Regions from separate parts of the Kitasatospora sp. NPDC004240 genome, predicted to be linked through region 1. Evidence: predicted binding sites of a transcription regulator. Region 1 holds the regulator's gene; each other region holds the start of a gene.
The links. Region 1 encodes HrcA, which represses chaperone genes, less so after heat shock. Its sites were predicted from a motif close to TTNGCACTCNGNNNNNCNGAGTGCNAA; they were not measured.

Region 1 (7,526 bases):
GTCGCCGAGCTCGCCGAGCAGCGGCACGCGGGTCCACAGCACGCCGTCCTTGACCGCCTTCAGGGTGCCGAAGCGGCCGCCCTCGACCGGGAACGGCACGATCCGGTCGGCGATGCCGTCCAGGTCCACCCGGGTGGCGGGCGGGCCGTCCGTGCCGCCCTCCTCGCCCTCCGACTTGCGGCCCTTGGGCTCGTCCTCCTCGCCGGCGACCGGCCGCCCGGCCCGCAGCGGCCCGAACGGCGACGGGGTGTCGGCGGCCAGCGTGATCAGGTACGGGCGGCAGCCGTTGGGGAACGACAGGTCGAAGACGTGCGAGTCGTAGACCGGGTCGAAGTTGCGCAGCGACAGGAACGCCAGGTGCTTGCCGTCCGAGGTGAAGGCGGGCGAGGTGTCCACGAAGCGCTGCGGGGTGGCCTCGCCGACCGTCCGGGTGGCCAGGTTGGCCAGCATGATCTGGCGCAGCGACCACGGGCCGAGGGTCGGACGCGACCACGCCAGCCACGCCGAGTCGGGGCTGAACACCAGCCCGCTGACCTCGCCGTCGGTGCTGTGCGCCAGCTCGTGCACGGCGCCGTCGGCGAGCGTCACCAGCAGCACCCGGCCGTCGTGCGCGGCCACCGCGGCCTGCTTGCCGTCCGGGGAGACCGCCAGGCCCAGCACCCGGCCGAGCCGGCCGGACGCCAGTCGGCGGCGCTCGGCGCCGAGCACCTCGGGGGCGTACTCCAGGGCGTCGTCGCCCTCGGCGTCGGTCACCCAGAGCACGCCCTGGGCGCCGTCCTCGCCCGGCACCACCCGGGCCAGCCGGGCCCGTACGCCGGGGGTCTCGTCCAGCACCCGGGCGGGGCCCTCGCGGTGGGTCAGCCAGTGCACGCCGCCGCGCACCACGACGGCGCCGGCCCGGCCGGTGCGGTCGGGGACGGCGGTCTCCAGCCAGTGCGCGGCGGACACCGGGCGGGGGCGGCGGCCGCCCCGGGGGCCGGCCAGCCGGACGTCGGGGCGGCGGGGCTCGGCGCCGTCGAGGTCGTCCAGCAGCCACAGGTCGCCGCCGCCGTGCCAGACCACCCGGGTGCCGTCGGTGGTGGCGCCGCGGGCGTAGAAGCCGTCCGGCGCGTCGGAGTGGCGGCGCAGGTCGCTGCCGTCCGGGAGGCTGGAGTAGAGCCGGCCGGCTCCCTCGTGGTCGGAGAGGAAGGCGATCCGGCCGCCGACCCACATCGGCGACTCCAGGTGCCCGTCCAGGTCGGCGTGGACCCGGGTGAACTCCTCGGTGCCGATCCAGAGCTTGCCCGCCTGGCCGCCCCGGTAGCGCTTCCACCAGGCCGGCTCCCGGCCGAAGGCCGACAGCAGCAGCGCGCGGTCGCCCCCCGGCTCCAGGGCGAGCCCGCCGATCGGCCCGTACGGCAGCCGCTCCGGCCGGCCGCCGTCCAGCGGCACGGCGTTCGCCCAGGTGCGGCGCAGGGTGGCCTCGCCGGCGGTGGTGACCGCGACCGGGCGGCCGTCCGGGGTCCAGCCGAGGAGCTGGGTCTGGTGGCTGCCCCAGTGGGTCAGCCGGCGCGAGGGCCCGCCGTCCACCGGGGCGACGTGCACCTCGGGGGCGCCGTCCCGGGTGGAGGTGAAGGCGATGTGCCGGCCGTCCGGGGAGAACCTCGGGCGGCGGACCGGCACCTGGTCGGCCGTCAGCCGCCAGGCCCGGCCGCCGTCCAGCGGGGCGAGCCAGACGTCGTTCTCGGCGACGAAGGTGACCAGGTCACCGTGCAGGTGCGGGTGGCGCAGGTAGGCGCCGACGGAGGTGCCGGGGGCATCGGTGCTCAGGGATTCGCTCACGCCGCCAATCTAGGCAGGCGCACCCACGGCGCGCGCCGTATTTCGGCGAGGGCGAACCCGCACGGGCTACCCGTGTCCCGGCTGGGGCCCGACTGGGGCCGGCTGGGGCCCGGCCGGGGTCGCCCGCGTCCCGCCCGCGCTCCCGGGCGTCAGCCCCAGCGGCCGGTGCGGCCCAGCAGCAGCGCGCCGGCGGCGACGCCCGCGGTGGAGGTGCGCAGCACGGACGGCCCGAGCCGGTACGGCGCGGCGCCGGCCCCGGCGAAGGCGGCCAGCTCCTCCGGCGACACCCCGCCCTCGGGGCCGACCACCAGGACGATGTCCCCGGCCACCGGCAGCGCGGCGCTCGCCAGCGGCGCGCCGCCCTCCTCGTGCAGCACCGCGGCCAACGCGGCCCCGGCCAGCAGGGGGGCCAGCTGCCGGGTGGTCATCAGCTCACGCACCTCGGGGAAGCGCAGCCGGCGGGACTGCTTGCCGGCCTCCCGCGCGGTGGCCCGCCACTTGGCGAGCGCCTTGGCGCCGCGCTCGCCCTTCCACTGGGTGATGCAGCGGGAGGCCGCCCAGGGGATCACCACGTCCACGCCGACCTCGGTCATGGTCTCCACGGCCAGCTCGCCGCGGTCGCCCTTGGGCAGCGCCTGGACGACGACCAGGCGCGGGCCCGGCTCGGGCTCCCGGCGGACGGCGGCCACGGTCACCTCGACGGCGTCCTTGCCGTGCACGGCCGCCACGAGGCCGTCCACGCCCAGCCCGTGCCCGTCCGCGAGGGTGACCGCCTCGCCCTGCTCCAGCCGCTTCACGGCGGCCGCGTGGCGCCCCTCCGGGCCGTCCAGGCGGATCACCGCGCCGGGGGCGGCGGTGGCGATCCGCTCGGTCTCGACGACGAACACGGGCGCGGTCATGGGGTTCCTCGGGGGCTGGTCGGGCGGTGGAACGACGGCGCCCGGCCACCCCGCGGGTCGCGGGGGCGCCGGGCGCCGCGGGGGCCGTCAGCGGCCGTTGAAGGCGTCCTTCAGGCGGGAGAACAGGCCCTGCTGGCCCGGCGCGAACTGGCCGGCCGGCCGCTCCTCGCCGCGCAGCACCGCGAGCCGGCGCAGCAGCTCCTCCTGCTCGGGGTCGAGCTTGGTGGGCGTCTGCACCTCGACGTGCACTATCAGGTCGCCCCGGCCGCCGCCGCGCAGGTGGGTGATGCCCCGGCCGTGCAGCGGGATCGACTGGCCGGACTGGGTGCCGGGCCGGATGTCGACCTCCTCCAGGCCGTCCAGGGTCTGCAGCGGCACCTGGGTGCCGAGCGCGGCCGCCGTCATCGGGATGGTGACCGTGCAGTGCAGGTCGTCGCCGCGGCGCTGGAAGACGGTGTGGGTGGTCTCGGCGATCTCGACGTACAGGTCGCCGGCCGGGCCGCCGCCGGGGCCGACCTCGCCCTCGCCGGCCAGCTGGATGCGGGTGCCGTTGTCGACACCGGCCGGGATCTTGACGGTCAGGGTGCGGCGGGCGCGGACCCGGCCGTCGCCGGCGCACTCCGGGCACGGGGTCGGCACCACGGTGCCGAAGCCCTGGCACTGCGGGCAGGGGCGGGAGGTCATGACCTGGCCCAGGAAGGACCGGGTGACCTGGGAGACCTCGCCCTTGCCGCGGCACATGTCACAGGTCTGCGCGGAGGTGCCGGGCGCGGCGCCCTCGCCGCTGCAGGTGGTGCAGGTGACGGCGGTGTCGACCTGGAGTTCCTTGGTGGTGCCGAAGGCGGCCTCCTCCAGGGTCACCTCCAGGCGGATCATGGCGTCCTGGCCGCGCCGGGTGCGCGAGCGCGGCCCGCGCTGGCCGGAGGCGGCGCCGAAGAAGGCGTCCATGATGTCGGAGAAGCCGAAGCCCGCCGCGCCCGCTCCGAAGCCCGCGCCCGCGCCGCCGTTGGGCGACAGCGGGTCCCCGCCGAGGTCGTAGACCTGGCGCTTCTGCGGGTCGGAGAGCACCTCGTAGGCGGCGTTGATCTCCTTGAACCGCTCCTGCGTCTTCGGGTCCGGGTTGACGTCCGGGTGCAGTTCGCGTGCCAGGCGCCGGAACGCCTTCTTGATCTCGTCCTGCCCCGCATCCCGTCGGACGCCGAGTACCGCGTAGTAGTCCGTGGCCACCAAATGCTCCGCTTGTTCCGCCTGTAGAAGTGCTTGCGACTGGTACCACCGCCGGAGGACCGGCGGCAGCGGTTCCTACGACTCGGCCAGGATCTGGCCCACGTACCGTGCCACCGCTCGCACCGCCCCCATTGTGCCCGGATAGTCCATCCGGGTCGGACCGATCACTCCCAGTTTGGCCACACTCTCGTCGCCCGAACCGTAGCCGACGGACACGACCGACGTGGAATTCAGCCCCTCGTAGGCGATCTCCCGGCCGATCCGGACCGTCATCCCGGCGTCCGCCGTCTCACCCAGGAGGCGGAGCAGGACGACCTGTTCCTCCAGTGCCTCCAGCACGGGCTGGATGGTGAGCGGGAAGTCGTGCCCGAAGCGGGTCAGGTTGGCCGTGCCGGCCAGCATGATCCGCTCCTCGTTCTGTTCGGCGAGCGCCTCGAAGAGCGTCGCCAGCACGGTGGTGACGGTCGGCCGGTCGGCCGCCTCGAACGCCGCCGGCAGCTCCTCCAGCAGGCCTGGCACCTCCGGCAGCCGCCGGCCGACGGCGCGCGTGTTGATCCGCGAGCGCAGGTCCGCGAGGACCGTCTCGCCGACCGTGCCCGGGCAGTCCACCATCCGCTGCTCGACCCGGCCGGTGTTGGTGATCAGGACCAGCATCACCTTGGCCGGGGCCAGCGTGACCAGCTCGATGTGCCGCACGGTCGAGCGCGACAGCGAGGGGTACTGGACCACGGCGACCTGCCGGGTCAGCTGCGCGAGCAGCCGCACCGTACGGGCCACCACGTCGTCCAGGTCGACCGCGCCGTCCAGGAAGTGCCGGATCGCCCGGCGTTCCGGCGCGCTCATCGGCTTGATCTCGGCCAGCTTGTCGACGAACAGGCGGTACCCCTTGTCGGTGGGGATGCGCCCGGCGCTGGTGTGCGGCTGGTGGATGTAGCCGTCCTCCTCCAGGGCCGCCATGTCGTTGCGGACGGTCGCCGGGGAGACGCCGAGGTTGTGCCGCTCCACCAGGGCCTTGGAGCCCACCGGCTCCTCGGTGCCCACGTAGTCCTGGACGATGGCGCGCAGCACCGCGAGCTTGCGGTCGTCCAGCGGACGGACCTCACCGGCCATGGGGCACGCACCTCCGTCTTCGCACGTTGTCCGTTATGACATGTTGCGGGCCGTTCTGGGAGGCCCCGGACTTGGCACTCGGGACAGCCGAGTGCCAGAACCGTACCTGCCAGTGTAAGGCCCGGGTCCGACGGCAGGAACGGCCCGTCCAGGGTGATCCTGCCCGCATCGCCAGGGTGACCGCACGCCGTCACTGCGCGCGACGGCGGCCCCGGTGGCAGCATCGGAAGCGGGACGGCGAACGGAGGAGCAGCGATGTCGACCTCGGGCCCGCACACCCGTTTCGCGCCCGACCGCGGACTCACCGGCCGGATGGTCGGGACCATGTTCGTGATCGGGCTGCTGTACGTCGGATTCACCGGCCTGCTGATCGCGCTGCTGCGCGGCGCCTGGCCCCTGGTACTGCTGGTCTCCGGCGGACTCTTCGTGGCGCAGTTCTGGTTCAGCGACCGGATCACCGAGAAGGCGATGGGCGCCCACCGGGTCACCCCCGAGCAGTACCCGCAGCTGCACGGCGCCGTCGACCGGCTCTGCGCGCTCGCCGACATGCCCAAGCCGCGGGTCGCGGTCGCGAACAACGACATGCCGAACGCCTTCGCGACCGGCCGCAACCCGCAGAACGCCGTGGTCTGCGTCACCACCGGACTGCTGCGCCGGCTGGAGCCCGAGGAGCTGGAGGGCGTGCTCGCCCACGAGCTGTCGCACGTCGCCCACCGGGACGTCGCGGTGATGACGGTCGCCGGCTTCCTCGGGGTGCTGGCCGGCGCGATGACCCGGATCGCCATGTACGGCGGCTTCCTCGGCGGCCGCAACAGCAACGACTCCAACGCGGCCGTCGTGGCGCTGGTCGTCCCGCTGGTGTCGATCGTGGTGTACGCGCTGAGCTTCCTGCTCACCCGGCTGCTCTCGCGCTACCGGGAGCTGGCCGCCGACCGCGCCGCCGCCCAGCTCACCGGACGGCCCAGCGCGCTCGCCTCCGCGCTGACCAAGGTCACCGGGCAGATCGCCCGGATCCCCACCGAGGACCTGCGCAGGGCGCAGCCGTACAACGCCTTCTACTTCGCCCCGGCGCTGAGCGGCCGCGAGAGCGCCGCCCGGCTGCTGGCCACCCACCCGCCGCTGGAGCGGCGGCTGGAGCAGCTGGCCCGGATCTCCGACGAGCTCGGCCACTGACCGGGCCGCCCCGCCCCTCCCGGGAAGGCAGGACCACCGTGGGACTCCTGGACGCCCTGTTCGGCCGCAGCAAGCCCGTCCGGCCCGACCTCGACCAGTTGTTCGGCATCCCCTCCGCCGCGCTCACCCTGGAGGCCGGGACCGGCTTCCGGCCGACCGGGCTGGGCTCGGTCTGCTTCGCCAGCGTCGAGGGCGGGGCGTTCGACGAGGTCGAACGGCAGGTCCGGGCGCTGCTGGACGCCGACACCGACCGCGGCGGGGTGCCGGTGGAGGCCTCCCGGGACGACTACGGCTACTCCTGGCTGCTCGCCCGGCACACCCCCGAGGAGCTGCCGGACCTGGTCAACGACCTGCACGCGGTCAACAGCGAGCTGGAGGCCAACGGCTTCGGCCCGCAGCTGCTCTGTTCCCTGGTCGGCTTCCGCGACGACCGGGGGCGCTCGCTCGCGCTGGTCTACCTGTACAAGCGCGGCACGTTCTACCCGATGTGCAAACGGCCCGGCCGGGAGAAGCGGGACAACCCGCTGGAGATCGAGATCTCCCACCTGCTCAGGAACGACCTCCGCGTCGAGTCGGACCTGTCCCGCTGGTTCCCGGTCTGGGGCGCCCCGGGGATGTGAGCCGCCCGCCGGCCGGCGAGTGACCGGCGAGTGACCGGCGGATGATCCGGCACATGCTCCGGCGCGTGATCCGGCGCGTGATCCGGCGGGTAATTCGGTGGCCCCGGGCCGCCGCGGGCCCTAGGGTCCGCCCGTGATCAACTGGACCGAGATCGAGGCCGCCGAGCCCACCCCCGCGCTGCTGGACGAGGTGAGCGCCGCACTGCGCTCCCCCGACCCGGAGATCCGCGACCTGCTCGCCTACGAGCAGCTGTGCCGCTGGGTGCCCCGGCTGGCGCCGTCCGAGCTGGAGCGCCTCGGCGACGCGATGGCCGCGCGCCTCTCGGACCCGGAGATCCAGGCCCGCACCTTCGCCCCGCTGGTCCTCGCCGAGATCGCCGACGCCGGCGTCTGGCAGCCGCGGTGGCTGGACGCCTTCGCCCGCTGGTACCCCGCCGAGACCGACCTGCGCGGCTGGCACCCGGAGCTCGGCTGGCTGCACGCCGTCGCGCACGGCGCCGACCTGCTGGCCGCCCTCGGCCGCAGCCCGCTGACGGCCGACCCGGGGCCGCTGCTGGCGCTGGCCGCGGCCCGGCTGACGGCGCCCACCGACCACGTCTGGGACGCCCTGGAGGACGACCGCCTCGGCCGGGCGGTCGCCGTGGTCCTCACCCGCCCCGGTCTGACCGAGGAGCAG
Region 2 (7,526 bases), on a different contig from region 1:
TCCGGCCGGTCAAGCCGGACACCATCGCCAAGTCGCTGGCGATCGGCAACCCGGCCGATGGCCCGTACGTGCTGGACATCGCCCGCCGCACCGGCGGCGCGGTCGAGGACGTCACCGACGCCGAGGTGGTGGCCGCGATCAAGCTGCTGGCCCGCACCGAGGGCGTCTTCGCCGAGACCGCGGGCGGGGTCACCGTCGGCGTGCTGAAGAAGCTCGTCGAGACCGGTCAGCTGGACCCGGCCAAGGAGACCGTCGCGATCAACACCGGCGACGGCCTGAAGACCCTGGACGCCGTCTCCGACGCCGGCATGACCACCGTCATCCGGCCGTCGCTGGAGTCCTTCCGGGCCGCCGGCCTCGCCTCCGTCTGACCTTCCCCGCCCCGCTCCGCCCCCCAGCTAGGAGAGCCACCGCCATGAGCGCCAACGTCCGCATCCCCACCATCCTGCGCACCTACACCGGCGGCGCCGCCGAGGTGACCGCCGAGGGCGCCACCCTCGGTGAGGTCATCGCCGACCTGGAGAAGAACCACGCGGGCATCGCCGCCCGCCTCCTGGACGACACCGGCAAGCTGCGCCGCTTCGTGAACGTGTACGTCAACGACGACGACGTGCGCTTCGCCGAGGGCCTGGCCACGGAGATCAAGGACGGCGCCGGCGTCTCGATCATCCCGGCGGTGGCCGGCGGCTGCTGAGGCCCCGGTGACGGTCGGGCCTCTCGGCCGGGTCGGCCCTCTCGGCCCGGTCGACCTCGTTGTCCGGCCGGCTCGACCGGCCTGACCGGCCGGTCGCTCCGATTGGCCTGATCGATGCGGTCCGCCGGCCCGGTGCATTCGGCCGGTTCGGTTCCGTTCGACCTGTTTGACCTGTTGAGCCGTCTTCACGTCCGGAATTGCACTCTCCGGACGTGAAGGCGGCTCGTCGTATTGCGGCGTGAATTTTTAGTCGCCCCGGTCGGAGTAGAGTTTCGCCCGGAGGGGAACGGGGCGCCCCCGCCCCGTCCGGCGGGCGAGACCCGCGTCCGCCCCGAAGCCGTGAATCATGTCAGGCGGATGTCAGAATTCATGAGGGGATTTGGGTAATTCGCCCGCCATGTCCGGGACGGAATGCCGAGTTCACCCGGTTCTGGCCCGACCTGTCCCTTGATGGACCGAGCGAATTCGTATCGGCTGGGCCTGTTGCAGAGGGCGTCTATCCGGATACATTCAGCCGCGGTCGACGCAATCACCCGTTCACCGGAGTCCGTCCGGGGCCCGGCCGGGGATCGCGGTGTGCAGGGCTGCGCTCAGGGGGGGTTCCCCGGGCCGGCCTCAACCAGACCCGGGCCCGCAGACCTGCGGGCGCGTGAAGGGCCAGCACAGCACTAGGGGAGTTCGGAATGGCTCAGGGCACCGTCAAGTGGTTCAACGCGGAGAAGGGCTACGGCTTCATCGCGGTCGACGGTGGTGCGGACGTCTTCGTCCACTACAGCGCGATCCAGATGGACGGCTACCGCACCCTTGAGGAGGGCCAGCGGGTCGAGTTCGAGATCTCTCAGGGACAGAAGGGCCCGCAGGCGGACATGGTCCGCGCGGCGGTCTGAAACCTTCCGGCTCCAGGAGTTCGGCTCGGCCCACCGGCTGGTGGACCTCTCGCTTCGCGACGGGCCCGTACGTATCGGCGTACGGGCCCGTCGGCGTGTCCGGGGTGCCTCCGCCCCCGGGCCCGCGCGGTGTCGGGGAGGCGCCCGGCGCGGGCCCCGTCGACGGTCGCGCGGCGGGGCGGGAGGGCCTCCGCGGCGGGGCGGGAGGGCCTCCGTGGAGGGGCGGGCGCGGCTCGCGGGATCGCCGATTGGGCTTGCACTCGCCACCCCAGAGTGCTAATCATTGGCGTTAGCACTCACAGCTTGAGAGTGATAAGCGGACCGGGTCGGTGAGGCCCCAGGGAGCGGTAGGGGAATGGACCCCCGCACACCAGGGCCGTCCGTCGCGGGCACCCCTTGGTCCGAGCAGTCGACCGTGTCCCGGAGGACCACTTCAGATGGCCAAGATCATCGCCTTTGATGAGGAAGCTCGCCGCGGCCTTGAGCGTGGCATGAACCAGCTCGCCGACGCAGTGAAGGTCACGCTCGGCCCCAAGGGTCGCAACGTCGTGCTGGAGAAGAAGTGGGGCGCCCCCACGATCACCAACGACGGTGTCTCCATCGCCAAGGAGATCGAGCTCGAGGACCCGTACGAGAAGATCGGTGCGGAGCTCGTCAAGGAGGTCGCCAAGAAGACGGACGACGTCGCGGGTGACGGCACCACCACCGCCACCGTGCTCGCCCAGGCGCTCGTCCGCGAGGGTCTGCGCAACGTCGCCGCCGGCGCCAACCCGATGGCCCTGAAGCGCGGTATCGAGAAGGCCGTCGCCGCCGTCTCGGACCAGCTGCTGGCCCAGGCCAAGGACGTGGAGACCAAGGAGCAGATCGCCTCCACCGCCTCCATCTCGGCCGCCGACACCCAGATCGGCGAGCTCATCGCCGAGGCCATGGACAAGGTCGGCAAGGAAGGCGTCATCACCGTCGAGGAGAGCAACACCTTCGGTCTGGAGCTCGAGCTCACCGAGGGCATGCGCTTCGACAAGGGCTACATCTCCGCCTACTTCGCGACCGACCTGGAGCGCATGGAGGCGACCTTCGAGGACCCGTACATCCTCATCGCCAACTCCAAGATCGGCTCGGTCAAGGACCTGCTGCCGCTGCTGGAGAAGGTCATGCAGAGCGGCAAGCCGCTCGTCATCATCGCCGAGGACGTCGAGGGCGAGGCCCTGTCGACCCTGGTCGTGAACAAGATCCGCGGCACCTTCAAGTCCGTCGCCGTCAAGGCCCCGGGCTTCGGCGACCGCCGCAAGGCCATGCTCGGCGACATCGCCATCCTCACCGGTGGCACCGTGATCTCCGAGGAGGTCGGCCTCAAGCTGGAGAACGCCGGCGTCGACCTGCTGGGCACCGCCCGCAAGGTGGTCATCACCAAGGACGAGACCACCATCGTCGACGGTGGCGGCGACAGCGACCAGGTCGCCGGCCGCGTGAACCAGATCCGCGCCGAGATCGAGAACAGCGACTCGGACTACGACCGCGAGAAGCTCCAGGAGCGCCTCGCCAAGCTGGCCGGCGGCGTGGCCGTCATCAAGGCCGGCGCGGCCACCGAGGTGGAGCTCAAGGAGCGCAAGCACCGCATCGAGGACGCCGTCCGCAACGCGAAGGCCGCCGTCGAGGAGGGCATCGTCGCCGGTGGTGGCGTCGCGCTGCTGCAGGCCGGTGTCGCCTTCGACAAGCTGGAGCTGGACGGCGACGAGGCCACCGGTGCCAACATCGTCAAGGTCGCGCTGGAGGCCCCGATCAAGCAGATCGCGACCAACGCCGGCCTGGAGGGTGGCGTCGTGGTGGAGAAGGTGCGCAACCTCCCCGCCGGTCACGGCCTGAACGCCGCCACCAACGAGTACGTCGACCTGGTCGCCGAGGGCATCATCGACCCGGCCAAGGTCACTCGCTCCGCGCTGCAGAACGCCGCCTCCATCGCGGCGCTGTTCCTCACCACCGAGGCCGTCATCGCCGACAAGCCGGAGAAGGCCGCCGCGGCCGCCGGCGGCGGCATGCCGGGCGGTGACATGGACTTCTGATCCCGCTTCCACGGGATCGGACGAGTCTCCGATCGCACGGGCGGTTCCCTCCGGGGAGCCGCCCGTGCGGCGTTTCCGGGGTGGCCCCGGAGGGGGCCCCGGGGCTTGGGTGCTCCTGGGGGTGGGGCTTCGGCGGTGGGGGCCGTGGCTCCGGCCGTGGGGGCGGGTGGTGCGGGGTTTGGGAGAATGGGCGGATGGCTGCTGACGACGACATCGAGACCGCCCTGCACAACGCGAGGGCGCTGATCCTCGCGGACCTGACCGCCCGGGACGCGGCGGACGCCGCCGTGGTGTCGCTGGTCGAGCAGGCCGTGACGCATCGGCGCTGGTGGCTGGAGCAGTGGCCGGACGGCACCGAGTACGTGCTCGGGCTGGTCGCCCAGGACGTCCAGGACGCGCTGCTGGAGTCGCACGGCCGCTGGCCGCTGTGCGCCGCCTGCACGGCCGACGGTGACCCGCACGCGCTGAGCGTGGAGCCCGAGCTGGGCCCGGAGCCGCACTGGGTCTGCGGCAAGGAGGGCAAGGTCGTGGCGCCGGTCGGGCAGCTGACGTAGCCCCGTCGGTCGGTCCGGCGCCCTGCCCGCGCCCGCCCCCGCCCCCGCCCCGTTCGGGGCGGGGGCGTTCGTCGTCAGGCGGATTCCAGCCGGGCGAGTTCGGCCGCGAGGTTGGTACGGGCGGGGCCGTCGAAACGGGCCAGGGCGGTGGGCGTGCGGTACAGCGCGGGGAGCGCGAGCAGCTGGCGCAGCACCGCCGCGCGCCCGGCGCGGAAGTCCGGCTCCGGCACGAAGGCGTACTCGGCGCGCACGGCGGCCGCGTACGCGCCGTACGCCTCCGGGGTGCCCCCGAGCACGGCCAGGTCGGCGTCGCAGAGCACCTCGCCGTCCCGGTCGCCGGGCTCGGGGTGGTGGGTGACGGTGAGCAGGACCAGCCGGGCGACCTCGGCGACCAGGGTGCCGGGGAGGCCTGCCTCGGCGAGGGCCCGTTCGGCGAGGGCGGCGCTGCGCTCCTCGTTCTCGGAGCGGTCCGGGCGGTAGACGGCGTCGTGGAACCAGGCGGCCAGCCGGACGGCGTCCGGGGCCTCGGCGTGCCCGGCGAGCGTGTCGACGTGACCGAGCACCGCCCGCAGGTGGGCGGTGGTGTGGTAGTGGCGCTGCGGCTCGGACCAGCGTCGCAGCAGCTCGCGGCCGTACGGCTCGGGGTCGACGCGGGCGCCGCAGCGGCGGAGCAGGGCGGTCCAGGCGTCGAGGAGGTCGGCGGGGTCGGTTGGGGCGATGGCGGGGGCGGTGGCAGCGGGGCTGTCCGGCGTGTCGGGGTGGTCGGCGGAGGTCGGCATGGCGACATTCTGCTGTGCGGGGCCGAAGGGTTTCCCGGGACCTCCGCGATCTCCTTGCGGTGGTTCGGCGGTTCCTGTGGACTGGATATGCCGTTGGACGATATATATAGACGCATGACTGAACGTGCCATGCAGGAGCCGACGCTGCTCCTTCTCACCGCACTGGCCGATGCGCCCAGACACGGCTACGCGCTCATCCAGGAGATCGCCGAGATCTCCGGCGGCCGGGTCAGGATGCGGACCGGAACCCTCTACGGGGCGCTTGACCGGCTGCTCCAGCAGGGCCTGATCGAGGTCGCCGCCGAGGAGATCGTCGACGGCCGGGCCCGGCGTACCTACGCGCTGACCGAGGGTGGCCGTGAGGCCCTGGCCGGGGAGGCCGAGCGGCTGCGGATCGTCGCGGCCGAGGCCGAACGGCGGCTCTCGGCCGGCTCCACCCCGAGGGCGACGCGTACCTCGGGGACCACGAGGACCAGGGGGGCCTTCGCGTGATCGAGGTCAGTTTCGCCTTCCGGGCCGCGCTGCGGCTCTATCCGGCCAAGTACCGCCGCGAGCGGGGCGAGGAACTCGCCGATGTCTTCGCCGAGGCCACCGAGGGGGCCGGTCCGCTGGCCACCGTTCGGGAGGCGTCCTCCCTGGGCGCGTACGGGCTGCGTATGAGTCTGGGTCTCGCCCCCACCTCGCCGGGAGGCCGGATCGCGGCACTGGCCGCGCCGATGGTGGCCGGGGCGATCGCCGGGATGGTCGTCGGCCCGTGGCTCGTCGAGCCGAAGATCGCGTACTTCTGGCTGACGCAGCGGCCCGGGAGCTCCGGCCTGGCGCTGTACGCGCTGACGCGGGCCCTGGTGGCGTTGCCCCTCCTGCTGGCGGGGGCGGCACTGCTGGGCCGCTGGACGGCCGTGCGGGTGCTGGCCGCGGCGGTCTCCGTCGCCGCGGTGGCCGATTTCCTGATGATCGCAATGGAGTCGCCCGCGAGCTGGTGGGCCGGCTTCACATTCGCCAGTGACCTGCCGTTCGTCCTGGCGGGCCTGTTGGTGCTGGCCGCGCCCGTGGAGCTGGTGGAGGCCTCGACCCGGCGCTCCCGGATGGCGGTGCTGGCGGCGGTGGCCGGCGGGCTGCTGCTGGGCGTGATGCAGGGTCCGTACATGATCCAGCTCTCCGGTGACCGGGGCTGGGCGGCGGTCCTGCTGGCCGGTTCGCTCCTGCTCGGGGTCTCGATGTGGCGCGACTGGGAGGTGCCGGCGGCCGTCGGGCTCGCGACCCTGCCGCTGACGGCGGGCTTCTGCCTCTTCGTCGTCTGGGACCAGGCCGGTGTGGGCGGCCGGCTGCTTTCGCTGGTCGCGATGGCGGGGCTTGCCGTGATGGTGCCGGCGCTGGTCCTGCTGCGCAGGGGCGCGGTGCCGTCGTTGAGGGGCGGGGGTGTGCGCACGACCCGGTGACGGGGCTCGGCCGGGTGGGCGGACGGGGTGATCGGAGGACCGGTCGGCGGGGCGCTCCTGGCGGTGATCCGTGGGGCGATCCGAGGGGCGATCGGCGCGGGGGCTCGCGAGGGGACCGGGATTGTGGCAGATTGGTCTACATGTCTAGACCAATCTTCGAAGTCATCGCGCTGACCACCCAGGATGCCCAGGCGGCCGAGTCGGGTGGCGCCGACCGGCTCGAACTGGTCACGGACATGGCCGCCGACGGGCTCACCCCGTCCGTCGGGGACTTCGCCGAGATCCGCGCCGCCGTGGACATCCCGCTGCGGGTCATGCTGCGCATCCGCGACGGGTTCACGCCCGGCGACCTGGACGAACTGTGCGCCCGGGCCACCAAGCTGCGCGCCGAGGGTGCCGACGAGTTCGTCCTCGGGTTCCTCGATGCCGAGGGGGCGGTGGACCTGGCCGCCACGGAGGCCGTCGCCCAGGCCGTGGCCGGCTGCCGCTGGACCTTCCACCGGGCGATCGACCACAGCGTAGACCGGGCCGCCGTGCGTGCGGCGGTCGGCTCACTGCCCGGGTTGGACACCTTCCTCACCTCGGGTGCGGCGGGTGGCGTGGACGCGGGCCGCGAGGTGCTGCTGGCCGAACTGGCCCGCGCGGGGGAGCCCGGGTACGGCCAGCGGATCCTGATCGGCGGCGGCCTGCGGGCGGAGCACGTCCCGGACCTCCGGGCGGCCGGGTTCGACGCCTTCCACGTGGGCGGTGCCGTACGGGCCGACGGGTGGCGGTCGCCGGTGGACGCGGGCAAGGTCGCGCAGTGGCGGGCTTTGATCGACGGCTGACGGGTGACCGCTGACGGGCAACCGCTGACGGCTGACGGATTTCGCTCGACGAATGGCGGATGACAGATTTTGAAATCTGTCATCCGCCATTTGCTATCCGTCGTCCGTCATCCGAAGTCCGGCGACGGTCATCCGTCAGCTGTCATCTGCCGTCCGTCATCCGCCACCGCTCAACCGCCACCGCTCAACCGCCACCGCTCAACCGCCATCGCCCATCCGTCCGCCCCGTCACCCCAACTCCACCGGCAGCGGCTCGCTGTGCAGCACCGCGAGCCCCGACACCGCC
Region 3 (7,526 bases), on a different contig from region 1:
TGCTCGATGCCGCCGAGGAGGTCGAGCTCTCACTGCGGATCGAGGCCGGTGTGTACGCCCAGCACCTGCTGGACGAGGGCGAGCTGCCCGAGGGCGTCCAGCGCGAGGAGCTGGAGGCGATAGCCGAGGACGCGGAGCGCGCCAAGGACGTCTTCATCCGTTCGAACCTCCGTCTCGTCGTGGCGGTCGCCCGTCGGTACCCCCGCAGCGGCCTGCCGCTGCTGGACCTCATCCAGGAGGGCAACGCGGGCCTGGTGCGGGCGGTCGAGAAGTTCGACTACGCCAAGGGTTTCAAGTTCTCCACCTATGCGACCTGGTGGATCCGGCAGGCGATCACCCGGTCGATCGCGGACCAGTCGCGCACCATCCGGCTGCCCGTGCACCTGGTCGAGGAGCTGGGCCGGATCCGGCGAGTCCAACGGGAGAAGTCCAAGGAGCTGGGCCGTGAGCCCGAGCCCGCCGAGATCGCGGCCGAGCTGGACACCACCGAGACGCGGATCAAGGACGTCCTGGACTGGGCACGGGACCCGGTCAGTCTCAACATGTCGGTCGACGACGAGGGCGAGACCCAGTTCGGCGATCTGGTCGAGGACACCGGCGCCACCTCTCCCGAGGACGCCGTGATGGTCATGCTCCGCCGGGAGGAGCTGGACGACCTGATCGGACGGCTGGACGACCGTACGGCTTCGATCATCCGGTCGCGGTACGGGATGGAGGACGGCCGCGAGCGCACCCTGACCGAGGTGGGCAAGCAGCACGGGCTGACGCGTGAGCGGATCCGCCAGATCGAGAAGCACGCGCTGGCGGAGCTGAAGAAGATCGCCGACCACGCCGGCTTCGAGGCGGCTTGACCGTCGCCGTGCGGGCCCCGGCGCGGATCACTCCGCCGCCGGGGCCCGCCGCGTGTTCCGGCGGTGCGGACGGGTGCTTCTAGGCTTGTGGCGACGGACTGGGACGAACGTGCTGTGGCGACGGACCGTGATGGACGGGCCGTGGTGATGCCTCCGGCGGTGATGGGCGGGACACGGGGGTTCCGGCGGCCGTCGGCGCCGGAGAAGGACAGAGGGAGCAGTGATGCGGGACGAGAACGCGGAGCCGGCGGCGGACGCCGTCACCCCGGACGCGGCGCCGGGCGCTACGCCTGAGCCGGTCCCGGGACGGGATCCGGGGCAGGACGCGGCCGAGGAGGCCCGACGGGCGGCCTCCGCCCGGAAGGCCCGGCTGATCTTCAAGGACCCGCTGGACCAGCAGTCCCGGGACGACACCGACGCCGGCTGGGGCGAGCGCCCGGGTACGGGCTCCGGGACCGGGCGGGGGCTGGACTGGTATCTGAGCCAGCGCCCGCCGCACCACGGGGACTGAACGCATCACGGGAACTGAACGCGCCCCCGGCGGGTGCAGCCGGGCCGGGCTCCGGGCCGGAGTCTCAGCGCTGCCCCGCCACCAGGGCGTCGCGGATCTCGGTGAGCAGGGTGACCTCCTTCTCCTCGGCCTCCACCTGGGTCTCGGCGAGGGTCTTGCGCTTGGCGGTGTAATGGTTCATGGGCAGGATCAGGCAGAAGTAGACGACGGCGGCGGTGATCACGAACTGCAGCACCGCGCTGAGCACGGAGCCCCAGAGGATGAAGATGCCGGACGTGACCTCCCCGGCCGCGTCCACCTCGCAGGGCCCCTTGAGGCAGGAGCTGTAGGAGGACAGGTCCTTCGCCCCGAAAAGGCCGACGATCGGATTGATCACGCCTCTGACGAAGGCGTTGATGATGTTGGTGAAGGCCGCACCGATGACTACGGCGACGGCGAGTTCGACGACGTTTCCACGCAGCAGGAATTCCTTGAAGCCCTTCATGCCGCGTGAACGACGAGGTGGCGGAACGGTTACGGGTGATCTTCGGCGGAGCCCGATTGACAACCCGTTCGATCGACACCGGCCGCCGCCGGCGGTGGCAGCCCCGCCCGCAGCGGCCCGGCCGTGAGTGCCACGGCGAGGACGAGCAGGCCCAGGGCGGCCACCGGCGGACGCCCTCGTACCGCCCGGCGGAGCCGGTGACGCAGGGTGCGGCCGGGCCGGATCGGTGGGAAGCGCGGGAGCTCATGACGCGGCGGCACGGAGTATCCGGGGGATCCGGGAGGCCTCGAATGCCCGGTGGATCCGTCGGATTCGGCGGAGGTGTGGGTCGTCATGGCGCACACTCTGCACCGGACCGGGGTGGGGGGAAATCCTCCTTCCCATTCCTGTGGAAAACCCGGCCCTGTGGATAACTTCGTACACTCACATGGCCTAACAGCGGCGCCCGGGCGGCCCGGTGAACGCGTCCGGGCCCGTGCGCGCCGGGGCCTGCGAACGCGAGAGGCCCGGTCCCGCGTTCAGACGCGGGACCGGGCCTCTCGAAGCCTGGCCGGACGGGCCGGAAGGGCTACTTCGCCGCCGCCGGGGCGGAGCTGGCGGCCGGGGCCGAGCTTCCGCCGGTGCCGCCGCCGCTCGTCGAGGGCGAGGAGGACGGGGTAGAGGTCGAGGACGACGAGCCCGCGCCCACCGAGCTGCTGGAGGACGAGCGGCTGTCGGTCCGGTAGAAGCCGGAGCCCTTGAAGACCACACCCACGGCCGAGAAGACCTTGCGGAGCTTCCCCTGGCAGTCGGGGCACGTGGTCAGCGCCTCGTCGGTGAACTTCTGCACCGCCTCCAGGCCGTTGCCGCACTCGGTGCACTGGTACTGGTACGTGGGCACTTGTCTTCCTCCTGGCACTCTCGCCTGATGAGTGCTAACGATGTTCAATGATGCGGCATTCCGCTGGAACAGTCCAGCGACTCAGGTGTGAGATGAGCCGGGAGCGGCAGCGGGGTCACCCCGCTACCCGCCCGTCCGCGGTGCCCCGTCAGCCCTTGGCCGCCCCGACCAGCTGCCCCGCTCCGGCCCGGGAGGACCCGGCGCCGGCCTCGACGCCCGCGTCGGCTTCGACACTCGCGGCGATCTCGACGCCCGCGCCCGTGAGCGCACCGGCCTCGGTGCCCGCGCCGGAGCCCGCCCCCGGTGCGACCAGCAGGTGCCGCAGCGCGATCAGCGCGACCAGGCCCAGCCCGGCGCCGGCCACCGGCACCAGGAACCCGGCCGAGGTCCCGAAGCCGTCGATCAGCTGCCCGGCCACCGTGGAGCCGGCCGCCAGGCCGAGGCCGATGGCCCCGGTCAGCCAGGTGAACGCCTCGGTCTTGGCGCCGTCGGCGACCAGCGTCTCGACCAGGGTGTACCCGGTGATCAGGGTGGGCGCGATGGCCAGGCCGCAGACCAGGCCGGCCGCGGCCAGCGCGGCCAGGTTCGGCATCGCCCACAGGGTGGAGCAGCCGACCACGAGGAGCGCGTAGCTGACGAGCATCCGCTGCCGGGCGGAGCGGCGCCAGGCGATCATGCCGTACAGCACGCCGGCCAGCATCGAGCCGCCGGCGAAGATCCCGTACACGATGCCGTTGGCCTCGGGCTGTCCGGCGGCCTTGGCGAAGGCGGTCACCGAGACCTGCATGGCGCCGAAGACGGTGCCGACGCCGAGGAAGGCGCCGGCGAGCAGTCGGACGCCGGGGGAGGCGAGTGCGGAGGCGCGGCGGGCGCCGGGCCGGTGCGGGTGGCGGGCCGGCGCGGTGCGCCGCTGGGCGGCGAAGGCGAGGCCGCCGACGACGGTGAGCGCCGCCTCCGCGATCAGGCCGGCGGAGGGGTTGACCGTGGTGGCGATGGCGGTGGCCAGCACCGGTCCGACCACGAAGGTGAACTCGTCGGTGACCGACTCGAAGGCGAACGCGGTGTTCAGCATCGGTGAGGAGGTGCCGTCCGGCGAGGTCAGCCTGGCGACCCAGCGGGCCCGGACCATGGCGCCGATCTGCGGGACGCTGGCACCGGCCGGGGCGGCGGCCAGGAACAGCGTCCAGACCGGGGCGTGGCCGAGCGCCAGGGCGATCAGCGCGCCGACCGACAGCGCGTGCACGGCGACGCTGGGCACCAGGACGGCGGCCTGGCCGTAGCGGTCGGCGAGCCGGCCGGTCTGCGGGCCGACGAAGGCCTGGGCGACGGCGGAGACCGCCGCGACCGCGCCGGCGGTGCCGTACGAGCCGTGGGTGTCCAGGACCAGCAGCACGATGCCCAGGCTCAGCATCGCGTACGGGAGCCGGGCTGCGAAGGCGGGCGCCAGGAACGTCCAGGCGCCGGGCGTGCTCAGCAGCGCGCCGTAGCCGACGCGCGCGGGGGCGTCCTGGGCCGGGGCCTGCTGGGCGTCGTTCTCGACCGTTCGGCGGGCCGTCACGGTCGGTCCTTCCTGCTGCCTGGTAGCGCAGAAGGGGCAAAGGGGTGGCCCCGACGGCGCCGAGAGTCGTCCTCTCGCGCGTCGACCGGGGTAGATACCGGGCCTGGCCGGCGAGGGTTGCCGTGGGCCGGGCCGCGGCCGCCGAACGGTCGCGCCAACTCTGCTTCAGACAGATGTTGGGGGTGTATCAACCATCATACTTATACGCGCGTAGATGTCGCGCTCGCCTCCACACTACAGGCAACTGTCAAAACTGTCCTGTCGATGCAAGGTGAACGGCGGATGACACCCGGCCAAGCCAAGCCCTGCCCGCCCGCCCGATCCGCCGAGACACCCGCCCGATCCGCCGAGACACCCGCCCGATCCGCCGAGACACCCGCCCGGCCCGCCGAGCCGTCCACCCGCCCGGATCACCCCGCGGCGCCCCCGGGTCGCCCGTCCCGCCCGTTGAGCCAGCCCGCCAGCTTGCCGCCCTTGTCCACGGCCCGCAGCCGCCGCTCCGCCGCCTCGCTGACCTCGTCCGTGGTGACCACCAGCAGCTCGTCGCCGCCGCGCAGCACGGTCGCCTTGTCCGGGACGAAGCTGTTGCCCTCCCGGACCACCAGGGTGACCGCCGCGCCGGACGGCAGCCGCAGCTCGCCGATCTCGACCCCGGACATCCGCGAGGTCGTCGAGAGCGCGACCGACAGCAGGTGGCCGTGCAGCTTCTCCAGCGGCGCCGACTCGATGCCGAGGTCCTGGCCCATCGAGCCCTCGGAGATCCTCAGCCACTTGGCGACCCACGGCAGGGTCGGGCCCTGGAGCAGGGTGAAGACGACGACCAGGATGAAGACGATGTTGAAGACCTCCTGGGCCTTCGGCGCCCCCGCCACCATCGGGATGGTGGCGAGCACGATCGGCACCGCCCCGCGCAGTCCGGCCCAGCTGAGCAGGGCCTGTTCGCGGGCGGGCAGCTTGAACGGCGTCAGGGTGAGCACCACCGAGAGCGGGCGGGCCACGAAGACCAGCACGGTGCCGATGACCAGCGCGGGCACCACGGCCGAGCCCATCGTCTCGGGCGTGCAGAGCAGTCCGAGCAGGACGAACATGCCGATCTGCCCGATCCACGCCAGCCCGTCCGCGAAGCCGCGGACGGCGGGCCCGTGCGGCAGCTTGGCGTTGCCGAGGATGACGGCGCTGATGTAGACGGCGAGGAAGCCGGAGCCGTGCAGCAGCGCGCCGCCGGCGTACGCGAGCACGGTCAGCGCCAGGACGGCGATGGGGTAGAGGCCCGAGGACGGCAGCGCGACGTGCTTGATCCCGTACGCGCCGAGCCGGCCGACCGTGTAGCCCACGGCGGCGCCGATGGCGAGCTCGGAGAGGATCGTGCCGATCAGGACGTACCAGGGGTCCAGCTCGCCGGTGGTGGCGAAGGCGACCACCAGGATCACCACGGGGGCGTCGTTGAAGCCGGACTCGGCCTCCAGCAGGCCGGTGAGCCGGTGCGGCAGCGGGACCATCCGCAGCACGGAGAAGACGGCCGCGGCGTCGGTGGAGGAGACGACCGCGCCGAGCAGCAGTGAGGTGCGCCAGTCCAGGCCGACCAGCCAGTGCGCGCCGGCCGCGGTGACGAAGACGCTGACCCCGACGCCGAGCGTGGCCAGCACGGTGGCCGCCGGCATCACCGGCTTGACCTCGCGCCAGCTGGTCTTGAGGCCGCCCTCGGCCAGGATGACCACCAGGGCGGCGTAGCCGAGCACCTGGGTGAGCTCGGCGTTGTCGAAGGGGATGCCGAGGCCGTTCTGGCCGAGTGCGACGCCGATGCCGAGGTAGATCAGCAGACTGGGGAGCCCCGACCGGGTCGAGATGCGCACGGCGACCACCGCGACCAGCAGGATCACGGAGAACTCGAGGAGCAGCTGGTTCAGGTGGGCGACGTTCACGCAGGGGCACCTCGGGCAGGCTGGGGGCGGGCGGGGTGTCGTTCTGGTGACCCGGGCCGTTCCGGTGGCAGGCCGGTCGGGCGCGGGGTGTGCGATGACCGCGGGGGTCGTGGCGACCGGCGGGCACCGGAGGTGGGTTCGGACGCCGACTGGTCTCCTAACGGATCGTTACTCAGTCTAACATTTTGCCATATCTTTAGCTTCACCCCTCCCCCGGGTCCACATGCTGAGCTCCCGCGATACAACGGTGGGCGTCCCCCGTGCACGGCCGCCAGCCGAGTCCGCCTAATGTGGTGCCCTGTCGCGGGCCCTGTGCCCCGGCCGTGCCCCCCGCCCCCCAGCCGAGGACCGCAAGGACCCAGATGCCCCGCTCGAAGAAGTTCCGGCGCGCCCGTCTGATCGTGATCGTGCTGGTCGTGCTGCTGGTGGCCGGTCTCGGCTATGGCGGCTACCGGGGGGTGGCGGCCGTCCGGGCCTCCTTCCCCGAGGTCAACGGAAGCGTCAAGGTGGCGGGCATGAGCGCGCCGGTCGACGTCAAACGCGACGGCAACGGCATCCCGCAGCTGTACGCCGACACGGAGGAGGACCTCTTCCGCGCCCAGGGCTACGTCCAGGCCCAGGACCGCTTCTGGGAGATGGACGTCCGGCGGCACATCACCGCGGGCCGGCTCTCCGAGATGTTCGGCGAGGGCCAGGTCGAGACCGACTCCTTCCTGCGCACCATGGGCTGGCGCGAGATCGCGAAGAAGGAGTTCGACGAGCAGCTGTCCCCGGAGACCAAGAAGTACCTCCAGGCCTACACCGAGGGCGTCAACGCCTGGCTCGGCGAGCACCCCGGCGGCCAGAGCGCCTCGCTGGAGTACGTGCTGCTCGGCGTGGTCAACGGCGACTACAAGCCCGAGCCCTGGTCGCCCGTCGACTCGGTGGCCTGGCTGAAGGCGATGGCCTGGAACCTCTCCGGGAACCTCCAGGAGGAGATCGACCGCTCGCTGCTCGCCCAGGACTTCACCCCGGAGAAGATCGCCGAGCTGTACCCGGACTACCCGTACGCCCGCAACGGCACCATCGTGAAGGCCGGCACCGTCTCCGGCGACGTCTACAAGCCCGCCGAGGGCACGGTCGTCCCGCCGGCCGCCGCTGCCGCCGCCGGCCAGAACGGCGCCACCCCCCAGAACGGCACCACCACCCAGGGCGCGGCCGCCACCAAGGCGCTGCTCAAGGGCGTCACCGACCGGGTCGACGCGATGCCGCAGCTGCTCGGCCGCCAGGGCCAGGGCATCGGCTCCAACTCCTGGGTCGTCGCCGGCTCCCACACCACCA
Region 4 (7,526 bases), on a different contig from region 1:
CTGGCAGCTCTCCGCCGCCTGCCGCGGAGTGGACAGCTCGCTCTTCTTCCACCCGGAGGGTGAGCGCGGGGCCGCCCGCAGCTCGCGCGAGGCGAGCGCCAAGGAGGTCTGCATGCGCTGCCCGGTGCGCACGGAGTGCGCCGCGCACGCGCTCGCGGTCCGGGAGCCGTACGGGGTCTGGGGAGGACTCACCGAGGACGAGCGCGAGGAGATGATGGGCCGCTCGCGCAACCGCATGGTCGAGGTGCCGCTGGCGATGCCGCCCAGCCTGCAGCGCTGATCACCCGCCGCGCCCGCCGTGGAGAAACGTTTCTTCGCGGCGCTTCACGCCGCCCGCGGGGCTGAACCCGACTCAGCGCTCCGCGGCCGCCCCCGCCAGCCGTTCCAGCATCAGCGCCACCGCCGGCACCTCGGCGAGGTCCGGGAGGGTCAGCGCGACCACCTGCCGCACCGCCGGCGCCCCCGAGGCGGTCCGCAGCGGCACCGCCGACACGCCGTCAGGCCGTACCGAGGACAGGGCCAGGCCCGGCAGCACGGCCACCCCCAGCCCGGCCGCCACCAGGCCGACCACCGCCGGGTAGTCGTCCGTCGCGAAGTCGATCCGGGGCTCGAAGCCCGCCCCCGCGCACAGCTCCACCAGGTGCCCCCGGCACTGCGGACACCCCGCGATCCACTGCTCCCCCGCCAGCTCGGCCAGCCCCACCGGCACGCCGTCGCCGCGCCCCGCCCGCGGGTGCGCGGCCGGCAGCAGGGCCACCAGCGGGTCGTCCAGCAGCGGGGTGGCCACCAGATCGGACCAGTCGGTGACCGCCGTCAGCTGCTGGGCCTCCAGGTTGGCCTCCGCCCGCGCCTCGCGCGGGGTGCCGTGCCCGGGCACCGGCAGCGCGGCGGCGCCCGCCGAGCCCGGGTAGCGGAAGGCCAGCGCGACCTCGCACTCCCCGCCGCGCAGCATCGCCAGCGACTCCGGCGGCTCGGCCTCGACCAGCGACACGCGGACCCCCGGATGGCTGTCCCGCAGCCGGGCGACGGCCGGCGGCACCAGGGTGGAGCTCGCGGTCGGGAAGGACACCAGCCGCACCCGTCCGGCCCGCAGCCCGGCGATCGCCGCGACCTCCTCCTCGGCGGCGCAGAGCCCGGCCAGGATCCCGGTGGCGTGCTTGAGCAGCACCCGTCCGGCCTCGCTCAGCTGCATCCCGCGGCCCGAGCGGACCACCAGCGGGGTGTCCACGGACTTCTCCAGGGCCTTCATCTGCTGGCTGACGGCGGGCTGGGTGCAGCCCAGTTCCCGGGCCGCGGCGGAGAAGGAGCCGGTGCGGGCGACCGCACGCAGGACGCGCAGATGGCGGGCCTCGATCATGCCTCAGTTATAAGGCAATCTTTGCGTAGCGCAAAATTCCACTGATGGTTGAAGACTGGAGCACCGCCCCACGCCGGAGGCCCGGCCGCGCCCCCGAGGGGTGCGGCCGGGCCTCCGGTCAGCCGTTCGGCGTCAGTGCGAGTGGCCGTGACCGTGGGAGTGGCCGTGACCGTTGTCGGCCTCCTCCTCCTTCTTCTCCACCACGAGGGTCTCGGTGGTGAGCAGCAGGGAGGCGATCGAGGCCGCGTTCTCCAGGGCGGAGCGGGTGACCTTGACCGGGTCGATGACGCCGGCCTTCACCAGGTCGCCGTACTCGCCGGTGGCGGCGTTGTAGCCCTGGCCGAGCTCCAGCTCCGAGACCTTGGAGGTGATGACGTAACCCTCCAGGCCGGCGTTCTGGGCGATCCAGCGCAGCGGCTCGTGCAGCGCCTTGCGGACGACCGCGACACCGGTCGCCTCGTCGCCCGAGAGGCCCAGGCCGCCGTCCAGCACCTTGGCGGCGTGGACCAGGGAGGCGCCACCGCCGGCGACGATGCCCTCCTCGACCGCGGCGCGGGTCGCCGAGATGGCGTCCTCCAGGCGGTGCTTGCGCTCCTTCAGCTCCACCTCGGTGGCGGCGCCGACCTTGATGACGCAGACGCCGCCGGCCAGCTTGGCCAGGCGCTCCTGCAGCTTCTCGCGGTCCCAGTCGGAGTCCGTGTTGGCGATCTCGCCCTTGATCTGGGCGACCCGGCCCGCGACGGCCTCGCTGTCACCGGCGCCGTCGACGATGGTGGTCTCGTCCTTGGTGATGGTCACGCGGCGGGCGGTGCCCAGCACGTCCAGACCGGCCTGGTCGAGCTTGAGGCCGACCTCCTCGGAGATGACCGTGCCGCCGGTCAGGACGGCCAGGTCGGCGAGGATCGCCTTGCGGCGGTCACCGAAGCCCGGGGCCTTGACGGCGACCGCGTTGAAGGTGCCGCGGATCTTGTTCACCACGAGGGTGGACAGCGCCTCGCCGTCGACGTCCTCGGCGATGATCAGCAGCGGCTTGGAGGCGCCGCCCTGCAGGATCTTCTCCAGCAGCGGGAGCAGCTCCTGGATGGAGGAGATCTTGCCCTGGTTGATCAGGATGTACGGGTCCTCCAGGACCGCCTCCTGACGCTCCGCGTCGGTCACGAAGTACGGCGACAGGTAGCCCTTGTCGAACTGCATGCCCTCGGTGAAGTCCAGCTCCACGCCGAAGGTGTTCGACTCCTCGACGGTGATGACACCGTCCTTGCCGACCTTGTCGATCGCCTCGGCGATCAGCTCGCCGACCTGCGAGTCCTGGGCGCTGAGGGCGGCGACGGCGGAGATGTCGTCCTTGCCCTCCACCTCGCGGGCGACCGACAGCAGGTGCTCGGAGACGGCGGCGACGGCCTTGTCGATGCCCTTCTTCAGGGCGGCCGGGCCGGCGCCGGCGGCGACGTTGCGCAGACCCTCGTTCACCAGGGCCTGGGCCAGCACGGTGGCGGTGGTGGTGCCGTCACCCGCGACGTCGTTGGTCTTGGTGGCGACCTCCTTGACGAGCTGCGCGCCAAGGTTCTCGTACGGGTCGTCCAGCTCGACCTCACGGGCGATGGTGACACCGTCGTTGGTGATGGTCGGGGCGCCGAACTTCTTGTCGATGACGACGTTGCGGCCCTTGGGGCCGATGGTCACCTTGACGGTGTCGGCCAGCTTGTTGACACCGCGCTCCAGCGAGCGGCGGGCGTCCTCGTCGAACTGCAGGATCTTCGCCATGTTCCCTATTCCCTCGGGGCTGCGGCCGGCACGACGGCCGCCGAACTACGTGAACCAACAACCACGCCCCGGGCCCCTGTCACTCGGGACACGGATCCGGGGCGGGCTGGAACGACTTACTTCTCGATGATGGCGAGAACGTCGCGCGCCGAGAGGACCAGGTACTCCTCGCCCTGGTACTTCACCTCGGTGCCGCCGTACTTCGAGTACAGGACGATGTCACCGACGGCGACGTCGAGCGGCAGACGCTGGCCGTCCTCGAAGCGGCCCGGGCCGACGGCCAGGACGACGCCCTCCTGGGGCTTCTCCTTGGCGGTGTCCGGGATAACCAGGCCGGAGGCCGTGGTGGTCTCGGCGTCGAGCGGCTGGACCACGATGCGGTCCTCGAGCGGCTTGATGGCAACCTTGCTGCTGGTGGTCACGTCCGAGCTCCCCTTCGGAGATTACGGGGTTTTCTAACGGGTAGGTGGCGAACCTGCGGGCCTGCCGTCGCGGGGGTCAGACACACGTCTTCGCGTTAGCACTCCCACCGTGGGGAGTGCCAAGGACGACCATAGGCCGGTGTTAGCACTCAGTCAACCAGAGTGCCAACGGAGCCGTCCGGCGTTTCGGATCCCGGACGCCCGCGCCGCCCCCGCCGGACGCCCGCGCGGACCCCCGCCGCACGACCGCGCCCCGCGCCCTGAGCGGGGAGAATGGCCCCGTGGAGACCGACACCCTGCAGCCCCTGCTGACCCCCGAGGGCCAAGCCCTCCTCGCCGAACTGCGCGAGTTCACCCCCGAGGAGGAGCTCGCGCTGGCCACCCGGCTGCGCCGCGGGCACCCGGCCGAGCTGGTCTCCGCCGCCTTCGGGCAGGCCAGGCTGCGCCAGCGGGCCCGCGCGAAGTTCGGCGCGGACGCCGACCTGATGTACTTCACGCCCAACGGCGTCGAGCAGTCCACCCGCCGCGAGGTCGCCGAGTGGCGCGCCCGCCGCTTCGCCGCACTCGGCGTCCGGCGGCTGGCGGACCTCTGCTGCGGGATCGGCGGGGACGTCCTGGCGCTGGCCCGGGCCGGCATCGAGGTGCTGGCCGTGGACCGCGACCCGGCCGCCTGCGCCGCCGTCGCCGCGAACGCCGCCGCGCTGGGCCTGGCCGACCTGGTCGAGGTGCGCTGCGCGGACGTCGCCGAGGTGGACGTCACCGGCTACGACGCGGTGTTCACCGACCCGGCCCGGCGCACCGCGCGCGGCCGGGTGTTCGACCCGGAGGCGTACACCCCGCCGCTGTCCTGGGCGATCGAGGCGGGCCGGCGCACCCCCGTCGGCGCGCTCAAGGTGGCCCCGGGCATCCCCCACGAGGCCGTACCGGCGGACGCCGAGGCCGAGTGGGTCTCCGACCACGGCGACGTCAAGGAGGCCGTGCTCTGGTTCGGCACGAAGGCCGGCCACCCGCACCGCGCCACCCTGCTGCCGCACGGCGACTCGCTCACCGGCGGCACCCTGCCCGACCCACCGGCCGGGCCGGTCGGGCGCTACCTGTACGAGCCGGACGGCGCGGTGATCCGCGCCCACCTGGTCGCCGAGGTCGCCGAGCGGGTGAACGGCCGGCTGATCGACCCGAAGATCGCCTACCTGACCTCCGACGAGCTGGTCGCCACGCCGTACGCGCACGCCTTCGAGCTGACCGACGTGCTGCCGTTCAACATCAAGAAGCTGAAGGCGCTGCTGCGCGAGCGGGCGGTCGGCACGGTGGTGATCAAGAAGCGCGGGATGGCGATCACCCCCGAGGAGCTCCGCCGCCAGCTGCGGCCCGGCGGGCCGAACAGCACCACGGTGATCCTCAGCCGCACCGACCACGGCCCGCTGATGATGCTCGGCCGGCCGGTGACGCGTCCTCAGGACTGAGGCGGGCCCGTCCGGCTCAGCCCTGAGGCGGGCCCGTCCGGGGACGACGCTCAGGGGGCCTGGACGTAGTCCTCCAGCCGGGCCACCGAGAAGCCCTGCTCCTGGATACGGGCGAGCAGTTCGCCGAACATCTGCGTCATCGTCTCGCCCTTGAGGTCCTTCGGGCCCCGGAAGTGCGCGAGCACGATGTCACCGGGCTTCAGCTTCCGGTCGGCCGCCTGGTACTGCATGTCGTGGATCTGCATCGACTCGCGCCACAGCACGATCGCCCGCGGCCCGCACTGCTGCACGGTGGTGTTGAGCTGCGGTGTGTGCGCGCCGTCCCCGTACGGCGGGCGGAACAGCAGCGGCGCGGTGCCGTACTGCTGGGTCAGCGCGGCCTGGGCGTCGCAGACCTCGGCCCGCTGCTTCTCCGGGGAGACCCTGCTGAGCTGGGCGTGGTCGGAGGTGTGGTTGTGGACGTGGTTGCCGAGCGCCTGCAGCTTCTTGAAGTAGCCGTAGTCGTCCTTGACGATGTCCCGGGTCAGGAACATCGACACCGGCACCTTGAGGTCGGTCAGCATCTCGACGAACCGCGGGTCCTTCTCGGCGCCGTCGTCGATGGTGATGAAGACGACCCTGTCCGGGGTGGGGACGTCGCTGAACACCGGCACCGGGCCGGTCCGGGCCAGCTTGACCGGCTTGTCGGCGGGCGCGGGCGGGGCCGGCGGCAGCGGCTTGAGGTTCCACTTCGCCCAGGCGGCCGCGTCGGCCGCCGGGGCGGAGGGCGCCCCCGGGGCGGTGGTGGGCGCGGGCGCCGGCGCCGGGCCGCCCGCCGTGGCGGCGGTCGCGGCGGCCGTGGACGGCCCGGCGGACCCGCCGCCCCCGTCCCCGCCGCACCCGGTGACGGTCGCCAGCAGGGCCAGTACCCCCGCCGCGCACGCCCTCGTCCTGCCCCGCCCGTACGTCCCCACCGCGCCGTGCCCCCCGCTCCCGTTGCGTCGCCTCTCAGCTATGCACGGTAACGGTCAGGTGTTCGGTTCCCGGACGGCGGCCCCGGGGCCCGTCCGGCCGGCCCTACTCCACGTGCTCGCTGGTGAACGACCACCGGTGCACCGGACGGCCGAGCAGCCCGGCGGGGGGCTCGGGCACCGGTACGGGCTCGCCGGACCACCAGGTGATCAGCAGCACCCGCTCCCCCGGCGCCGCGAACAGCTCGGTGCGCTCCAGCCCGGCCGAGCCGCGCAGCCCGGGCAGCGCGACCCCGCGCACCCAGGCCGACAGCTCGGCGGCCCGCCCGTCCGCGGCCCGGGCCTCCCACATCGCCGCGGTGGTGGTCACCCCCGGCCGCCGGTCAGCGCGTCGTACGCCTGCCCGTGGAAGTCCGTGTGCGGGACGTGGACGTCGGTGACGGGCAGCGAGGAGTCCGCCGACAGGTCGAAGGAGGACGGCGCACGGTCGCGCCAGACCATCTCGGAGCCGAGCGCGGCGACCATCGCGCCGTTGTCGGTGCACAGGCCCGGACGCGGCACCCGCAACCGGATGCCCGCCCGGTCGCAGCGCTGCTGGGCCATCTCGCGCAGCCGCGAGTTGGCCGCCACCCCGCCGCCGATCATCAGGTGGTCGACGCCGTTGTCCTTGCACGCCTTGACGGCCTTGCGGGTGAGCACGTCGGTCACCGCCTCCTGGAAGGACGCGGCCACGTCGGCGATCGGCACCTCCTCGCCGGCCCGCCGCTTGGCCTCCACCCAGCGGGCGACGGCGGTCTTCAGGCCGGAGAAGGAGAAGTCGTACTCCGGGTCCTTGGGGCCGCTCAGGCCGCGCGGGAAGGCGATCGCCTTCCGGTCGCCCTCGCGGGCGGTGCGGTCGACCACCGGGCCGCCGGGGAAGCCCAGGCCGAGCACCCGGGCGACCTTGTCGAAGGCCTCGCCGGCCGCGTCGTCGATGGTCGCGCCGAGCGGGCGCACATCGGTGGTGATGTCCTCGCTGAGCAGCAGCGAGGAGTGGCCGCCGGAGACCAGCAGCGCCATCGTCGGGGAGGGCAGCCGTCCGTGCTCCAGCTGGTCCACGCAGATGTGCGAGGCGAGGTGGTTGACCCCGTACAGCGGCTTGTCCAGCGCCCACGCGTACGCCTTGGCGGCGCTCACGCCGACCAGCAGCGCGCCGGCCAGGCCGGGGCCCGCGGTGACCGCGATGCCGTCCAGGTCGGTGGCCTTGATCCCGGCGGTGTCCAGGGCGCGCTGGATGGTCGGGACCATCGCCTCCAGGTGCGCGCGGCTGGCGATCTCGGGCACCACGCCGCCGAAGCGGGCGTGGTCGTTGACGCTGGAGGCGACCGCGTCGGCAAGCAGGGTGGTGCCGCGCACGATGCCGACACCGGTCTCGTCGCAGGAGGTCTCGATGCCGAGGACGAGCGGTTCGTCAGCCATGGCGGGTGTCCTTAAGGTCCTTCACGTCCAGTTGCGGGTGGTCGAGGCGCATCACCAGCGCGTCGACGTTGGCGGGCTGGTAGTAGCCGCGCCGGATGCCGACCGGTTCGAA

Region 2: the regulator HrcA is predicted to act here: its motif matches at 1,835-1,861, upstream of groL (chaperonin GroEL).
Region 3: the regulator HrcA is predicted to act here: its motif matches at 2,738-2,764, upstream of ACWEQL_RS31265 (FmdB family zinc ribbon protein).
Region 4: the regulator HrcA is predicted to act here: its motif matches at 3,686-3,712, upstream of groES (co-chaperone GroES).

What each region holds. Positions count from the first base shown of each region.
Region 1 covers NZ_JBSGFD010000017.1:52,722-60,247, forward strand. The annotation lists gene ACWEQL_RS07495 (S41 family peptidase) at 1-1,821, opposite strand, end outside; gene ACWEQL_RS07500 (16S rRNA (uracil(1498)-N(3))-methyltransferase) at 1,971-2,720, opposite strand; gene dnaJ (molecular chaperone DnaJ) at 2,808-3,947, opposite strand; gene hrcA (heat-inducible transcriptional repressor HrcA) at 4,023-5,057, opposite strand; gene htpX (zinc metalloprotease HtpX) at 5,313-6,230, shown strand; gene pspAB (PspA-associated protein PspAB) at 6,269-6,850, shown strand; gene ACWEQL_RS07525 (DUF2785 domain-containing protein) at 6,984-7,526, shown strand, end outside.
Region 2 covers NZ_JBSGFD010000049.1:3,814-11,339, forward strand. The annotation lists gene thrC (threonine synthase) at 1-371, shown strand, start outside; gene ACWEQL_RS15725 (MoaD/ThiS family protein) at 416-694, shown strand; gene ACWEQL_RS15730 (cold-shock protein) at 1,378-1,581, shown strand; gene groL (chaperonin GroEL) at 2,019-3,641, shown strand; gene ACWEQL_RS15740 (hypothetical protein) at 3,836-4,195, shown strand; gene ACWEQL_RS15745 (HD domain-containing protein) at 4,270-4,974, opposite strand; gene ACWEQL_RS15750 (PadR family transcriptional regulator) at 5,089-5,466, shown strand; gene ACWEQL_RS15755 (hypothetical protein) at 5,463-6,413, shown strand; gene ACWEQL_RS15760 (copper homeostasis protein CutC) at 6,554-7,240, shown strand; gene ACWEQL_RS15765 (HelD family protein) at 7,469-7,526, opposite strand, start outside.
Region 3 covers NZ_JBSGFD010000153.1:8,567-16,092, reverse strand. The annotation lists gene ACWEQL_RS31280 (sigma-70 family RNA polymerase sigma factor) at 1-851, shown strand, start outside; gene ACWEQL_RS31275 (hypothetical protein) at 1,075-1,362, shown strand; gene mscL (large conductance mechanosensitive channel protein MscL) at 1,427-1,846, opposite strand; gene ACWEQL_RS31265 (FmdB family zinc ribbon protein) at 2,415-2,726, opposite strand; gene ACWEQL_RS31260 (MFS transporter) at 2,875-4,284, opposite strand; gene ACWEQL_RS31255 (potassium/proton antiporter) at 4,695-6,206, opposite strand; gene ACWEQL_RS31250 (penicillin acylase family protein) at 6,569-7,526, shown strand, end outside.
Region 4 covers NZ_JBSGFD010000186.1:498-8,023, reverse strand. The annotation lists gene ACWEQL_RS34000 (WhiB family transcriptional regulator) at 1-280, shown strand, start outside; gene ACWEQL_RS33995 (LysR family transcriptional regulator) at 353-1,357, opposite strand; gene groL (chaperonin GroEL) at 1,490-3,121, opposite strand; gene groES (co-chaperone GroES) at 3,238-3,543, opposite strand; gene ACWEQL_RS33980 (THUMP-like domain-containing protein) at 3,804-5,006, shown strand; gene ACWEQL_RS33975 (polysaccharide deacetylase family protein) at 5,057-5,959, opposite strand; gene ACWEQL_RS33970 (hypothetical protein) at 6,063-6,326, opposite strand; gene tsaD (tRNA (adenosine(37)-N6)-threonylcarbamoyltransferase complex transferase subunit TsaD) at 6,323-7,414, opposite strand; gene rimI (ribosomal protein S18-alanine N-acetyltransferase) at 7,407-7,526, opposite strand, start outside.